DNA from 2 places in the Clostridium moutaii genome. Region 1 is predicted to be linked to the other one. Evidence: a T-box and tRNA genes for the amino acid it is inferred to sense, from the RefSeq annotation. Region 1 holds a T-box; the other holds one or more tRNA genes.
The links. The T-box of region 1 lies ahead of alaS (alanine--tRNA ligase). A T-box ahead of a tRNA ligase gene usually reads a tRNA of that ligase, here a tRNA-Ala.
Positions count from the first base shown of each region.

Region 1 (3,427 bases):
GTATTTTACCTGCTACATTATTCTTACAGTCTAAAACTTCACCCTTGAAATTTTCATTATATACAGTTCCGCTATCTCCTACCTGGCCACCCATTTCAGCATAAAAAGGCGTATTTTCAACTACAATAACTCCTTCTTCCCCTTCACTTAGAATGGAAACAAATTCTTCATCTTTCAACATGAGCTTAACCCTGGAATTGGATTTTAACCTATCATAACCTTCAAATATAGTGTTCACTTCCAGAGGAATTTTATTTAACAGGGTATCTTCTGCGCCCATATAATTTGTCTCCATCCTGGCAGCTCTTGCCATATCCCTTTGATTTTTCATATTCTTATTAAAGCCTTCCAGATCTGCAGTCATATTTTTTTCTTCTAATATTTCTTCAGTAAGCTCTACAGGAAAACCATAAGTATCGTATAGTTTAAATACCTTATCTCCCTGTAGTGTTGAACTATTATCCACCTTTAACTGGGTTATAAATTCATTTAAAATCTGAATTCCACTATCTATTGTTACCGCAAATCTTTCCTCTTCAATTTTTATGACCTTTTTTATATAGTCTTCCCTTTCTCTCAATTCAGGATAACTTTCATAGGAATTATCTATAACTACTTTAGAAATTTTATATAAAAAAGCTCCTTTTATTCCAAGAGACTTTCCATGTTTAGCTGCCCTTCTCAAAAGCCTTCTCAGTACATATCCACGTCCTTCATTAGATGGAAGTATTCCATCACTTATCATAAATATAATACTTCTTATGTGATCTGTTATTATCCTAATGGATACATCACTATTTTTATCCTTACCATAGGGGTTACAGGACATATCACTTACTTCTTTTAATATAGCTTTTATAGTATCAATTTCAAATATGCTTTCCTTACCCTGCATTATAACTGCCATTCTTTCAAGCCCCATACCCGTATCTATATTAGGCTTTGGAAGTCTGTTATAATTTCCCTGTTCATCCCTATCAAATTGGGTAAAAACCAGATTCCAAAATTCTAATACCCGGTCATTATCCCCCGCTTTTACAAATTCTTCTACAGTGTCTATCTTCCCTTCTCCTCTATCATAATGAATTTCAGAACAAGGCCCGCAGGGACCTACACCATGTTCCCAAAAATTATCTTCCTTTCCCAGTCTAAAAATTCTTGAACTATCTATATCTGTATCTTTTACCCATATATCATAGGCCTCATCATCATCTAAATATATTGTAACATATAATTTATCCTTCGGCAGTTTCAAAACCTGAGTGGTAAATTCCCATGCCCAAGGAATTGCTTTCTTTTTAAAATAGTCTCCAAAAGAAAAATTTCCAAGCATTTCAAAAAAAGTACCATGTCGTGAGGTTTTCCCAACGTTTTCAATATCTCCTGTCCTTATACACTTCTGACAGGTAGTCACTCTGCTTCGAGGTGGGATCTTAAGTCCTGTAAAATACGGTTTAAGAGGTGCCATTCCAGCATTTATCAAAAGTAAACTCTTATCATTTTTAGGAACCAAAGAAAAGCTATGCAGTCTCAAATGTCCTTTACTTTCAAAAAAACTCAAGTATAGCTCTCTAATTTGGTTTAGTCCTAATTTTTCCATATACATCTCTCCTTTGTATTGTATAAATCATTTTTATATCAATCGTCATAGATTTAACTTTTGCCCAAATAAATAAAAATCCTTCACTCCCACAAGGGACGAAAGATTTTTTTCGCGGTACCACCCTAATTATACAGATATTTAAAATAAAATCCGTATCTCTTAAATAGTATAATACAAGTTCATAGACAGCTTCAACATATCTCGCAAGAAGTTCGCACCTTCCACTTCCTCTCTTTTATATGAGAAAATATTTACTCCTTCTACTCATCACTTTATCATTCAATTAATATACAAATTATAAGTTAAATGCACACTTATGTCAATATTTATCACCAGGTAGATCAAAATAAATAATAATTTAAATCTTCGTACAATATTTTAATTATAACTCCTATGGGCACTGCCAGTATCATTCCAATAAACCCTGCTGCTTTTCCCCCAATTATCAAAAGAAGTATTATTACCAGAGGATGCATGCTTATACTATCTCCCGTAACCTTTGGAGATAGTATATTGCCTTCTACCTGCTGCAATATATAAAGCCATATTGCAGTCCATAGTGCCACTCTAGGGGATTTTATAATGGCTATAACTATAGCCGGTAAGGCACCAAATATAGGCCCAAAATATGGAATTATATTAAAGAAGGCATTTAAGACAGATAATATTATGGGAAAATCCACTTTTAAAACTACTAAAATAAAAAATGTAGCTATACCTACCAGTGCACTTAAAATGAGTTGGCTCATTATATATCTGCCCAATATTTTATCTGCGTGACAACACACTTTTTCAATTATATTTCTACTGCTCATTGGAAATATAGAAAGTATTGTTCCATTTATACACTCTCCATCTGCCAGAAAATAATAGGTTATTATGGGTATTACTATTATGGATAAAAGGTTTTGTCCTATATACATCAATGAATCAAATATTCTGGTACATATATTCATAATTCCACTGTCAATTTTACTGTTTAAATTTACAATAAGTGCATAAATAGTCTTATTATCTTGAACTGGCTTTAATTTCATATAAAAATTATCCACCATACTTTGGATACTGCCTGCAGTGGCCTTTAAATTCAAACTCTCCTTAAATAAAGACGGTATGAGAATTGCAAATGTGCTTATTACTAACAATATCAACAAACTTATTAAAAAAAAGGCGCTTATCCTTTTGTTTATTCCTTTGTTTAACATTGAATTATATATTGGTTTTAGTGTATATGCTATTAAAAAAGATATAAAAATCAAATATATTATTTCTCTTAACAAGGAGCTCATGATAATAAATACAATGACTACCGCAGTCATTACTATCATTGTCAAGTATCTGATATTGCTTTTTTTATGAACATTCATAGATATCATCTTCCATAATTTTAGTCAAATTTAAAAGTCTTAACTTTCTTCTCTTTTTAATAATTTATGAGCTGAATTAAAAAACTTAAGATTTGGGTTTTTCCCTCTGTAGAGCAAATTTTTATCTCCCAGTATCAAATCATCTACAAGCAATATTTTTTTGCCACTTATAAAATTATTTATAAATCCAATAGACAATATAACAGCTTTTATTGAAAACTCTTTTTTATCAAATAACATATCCTCAACTACACCAATGAGATCACCTTTTTTATCCACTACATTCATATTTTTTATATGTTCGAATTGAAGATATTCACCTCTGCTTACAGCAGTCACAATTATTACAGATGTAAAATTTACCACGTCATTTATATGAACATTCAATACCTTTTTAAATATATTATTTGGAGTTATTACGAATCCATCTATTTTTTTATTGTTGAAATTCAATATT
Region 1 covers NZ_JBGEWD010000003.1:83,518-86,944, reverse strand. The annotation lists gene alaS (alanine--tRNA ligase) at 1-1,600, opposite strand, end outside; T-box leader at 1,692-1,880, opposite strand; gene AB8U03_RS04750 (AI-2E family transporter) at 1,945-2,970, opposite strand; gene AB8U03_RS04745 (PRC-barrel domain-containing protein) at 3,010-3,427, opposite strand, start outside.

Region 2 (3,427 bases), on a different contig from region 1:
TTAACATTATATACTGTCATATCAGATTTTAACTTTCCGGTTATAACTCTAAATAAGGATAATTTTCCCACAAAGGGATCTGCTATAGTTTTAAAAACAAAAGCCGAAAAAGGTTCTCTTTCATTTATTCTCACACTAAGTTCAGAATCATCTTTTATATTTTTGGCATTAACTAACTCTAAATTTTCAGGCGAAGGAAAACATTCAATTATATCTTCAATTAAGGTTTCTATTCCTATTCCAGTTAAGGCGGAACCACACATTACGGGTACCACATCTCCTTTTGAACATCCATTTATTAGTCCCGTATATATATCCTCGTCACTTAAAGTACCTTCATTGAAGTATTTGTCTAAAAGCTCCTCGTCTGTTTCTGCTACAGCTTCCATAATCATATTTTTACATTCATCTACTTTTTCTAAAATATCTTCGGGTATATCTGCCTCTATCATAGATTTACTTTTATTATCAAATATTCTAGCTTTTCTTGATATGACATTTACAACGCCTCTAAAATCGTTTTCTTTACCTATAGGATATTGAACAGGCACCACAGATATACCAAATTTTTGTTTTAATTCTTCCAATACTTTCCCAAAATCGGAGTTCTCTCTATCTAATTTATTTACGTAAAAAGCTCTGGGAAGATTATCTTTATTCACATAATTCCAGGACTTTTCAGTCCCTACCTGAATCCCAGATACACCTGACACAACAATCATAGCTATATCAATGGCTCTTAATCCTTCCATAGTTTCTCCTATAAAATCAAAATATCCTGGCATATCAACTAAATTTATCTTTACATCATTATGCTCACACGAAACTACTGATGTAGATAAAGATATTTTTCTCTTTTTTTCTTCAGTGTCATAATCGCTAACAGTATTTCCATCTTCAATTTTTCCAAATCTATCTATAGCCTTTGTATAGTAAAGTATTGCTTCTGTTAATGTAGTCTTTCCGGATCCACTATGACCAATGATTCCCACATTTCTTAAATGCTTTGTTGAATATTTTTTCATAAGCAATTCCTCCTCTTACTTTGCGCTTAATTTATATATTCTACTTATAAATTAAAATCCCTTCTAAAATCAAATAAATTTTCACAATAATTTGATTATACTTAATATACTATACATAATAATAAACAGATAAAAAAATAAACCAAAAGTCAGCACGACTTTCGGTTTTCTTTTAAACTATCTATATAATTAAAATGGCTCCGTGGAGAGGGCTCGAACCTCCAACCCTTCGGTTAACAGCCGAATGCTCAACCATTGAGCTACCACGGAATAATTCACACAAAACATAAATTTCTATAAAAAACGAGTAACGAATTGTTACTCATTTGGTGGAGATAAAGAGATTCGAACTCTTGACCCTCTGCGTGCAAGGCAGATGCTCTCCCAGCTGAGCTATACCCCCGTATGGTGGACCTTCAGGGACTCGAACCCCGGACCAACCGGTTATGAGCCGGTTGCTCTAACCAACTGAGCTAAAGATCCATATATTACCTGGCGATGACCTGCTCTCCCACAGGGCCTCCCCTGCAGTACCATGGGCACTGTGAAGCTTAACCTTCCTGTTCGAAATGGTAAGGGGTGTTACCTTCACGTTATTACCACCAGATATTTTTTCATTTGCACTACAGTTTAATATTATACTGTGCTTTTGATTTATTGTCAATACCTTTTTAAAATAATTTTTTCTTATGGGAATAATTTATTAAAAAAGAAGCTTTATAAAGCTTCTTTTTTAATTGGTATACTATAATACTAACGAATTTTATATTTATTTGAGATCGTCTGGTAAGACCCAATATCCTTTAGAATTATTTGCCTTTAAATAGTTTTTAAATTCCTGTGATTTATAAGCTTTTACTATATCCTGTGCCCATTTTGCATTTTTATTCTTGCCATCTACTGCAACAGTTATATAGAGATCATCTACAAGCGTCTCCGAGAGAAGCGCTTTAGTTGCATCTATCTTTGCCATATACACAATAGCTCCTGGAAGCACTGCATAATCTGCTTCATTAAGAGAACGTGGTATTTGTGAAGAATCCATTTCAACTATTTTAAGATTATATTTATTTTCTACTATGTCCTTTTGAGTTGCAAGAGTTTTTACTACTCCTTCTTTTATCTTAATCCATCCTGCCTTTTCAAGTAGTGAATAAGCTCTTGCCGCATTTGATGGATCCTTAGGAATAAATACTGTGTCTCCCTGCTTAACCTCATTTATTGATGCGTGTTTATTAGAGAAAATTCCTGCCCTTACTGTGGGGATTTTTACTATAGACACAAGGTCTGCCTTCTTTTCCTTATTATATGCCTTAACATAAGCATTATGCTGCGCAACATTAAAATCCAAACTTCCTTCTGTCAATGCGACTTCTGATTGAAGAAGATCTGAGAAATTCACTAATGTGACTTTATAACCTTCTTTTTCAAGAATTGGTTTTACACCTGCATTAAAAAGATCATTGTAAGGTCCTGGAGAAACTCCCAATTTTATCTCCTTCTTTGTGCTGGAATCCGCACTGTTCTTTGATCCACATCCTCCCAAAACTACTGCTGATATAAATACAAGCAGTAATGCTATAGTAGGTTTTAGTATTTTTTTTATCATTATATTTTCCCCCTTAAAATTTTTTAATGTCTTCTAACTTTTCTGGAAAGCGTATTACCTATTGTTTGTATAAGTTGAACAAATACTATAAGCAGGATTACTGTAATAATCATTACTTCAGTATCAAATCTCTCATATCCATAGGATATTGCTACATCTCCTATTCCTCCCCCGCCTATAGTTCCTGCCATTGCAGTAGCTCCTACAAGCCCTATTGTTGCAGTAGTAAGTGACAGAACAAGTGATCCCATAGCCTCCGGAAGTAAAAAGTACCATATTATCTGAAAAGATGTTGCTCCCATTGCTTCTGCAGCTTCTATAGTCCCACTATCTACTTCTAGAAGTGAGTTTTCTACAAGCCTAGAAATATACGGAATAATAAAGACGGTAAGAGGTACCAATGCAGCACTTGTACCTATAGATGATCCAACTATAAGTTTAGTAAAAGGTACTATTGCAACCATCAAAATTATAAAAGGCAAAGAACGAAATATATTTACAATAGGATTCAAAATATTGTAGAGATATTTATTCTCTAATATTCCTCCAGGCCTTGTTGTCACCATTAATATTCCTAAAACAGTTCCTAAGATAGAGCCTATCAACAGAGGTATGAAAATCATATATAAGGTCTGCAATATTGCGGTGTAAATTTGAGACATATCTATGGTCTGCATTTATACCACCTCCTCTACAAAAATATCCTGATTTTTAATATATTCACTGATTTTTTTAACTAAATCACAATCACCTTGAAATTCTATTATCATATTTATCATAGGTGTATCCTGAA
Region 2 covers NZ_JBGEWD010000029.1:15,241-18,667, forward strand. The annotation lists gene fusA (elongation factor G) at 1-1,025, opposite strand, end outside; tRNA gene AB8U03_RS17335 (tRNA-Asn) at 1,221-1,295, opposite strand; tRNA gene AB8U03_RS17340 (tRNA-Ala) at 1,353-1,428, opposite strand; tRNA gene AB8U03_RS17345 (tRNA-Ile) at 1,432-1,508, opposite strand; rRNA gene rrf (5S ribosomal RNA) at 1,516-1,632, opposite strand; gene AB8U03_RS17355 (MetQ/NlpA family ABC transporter substrate-binding protein) at 1,795-2,634, opposite strand; gene AB8U03_RS17360 (methionine ABC transporter permease) at 2,658-3,311, opposite strand; gene AB8U03_RS17365 (methionine ABC transporter ATP-binding protein) at 3,312-3,427, opposite strand, start outside.
Region 2: it encodes a tRNA-Ala, which carries the amino acid that the T-box ahead of alaS (alanine--tRNA ligase) is inferred to sense. The anticodon was not compared.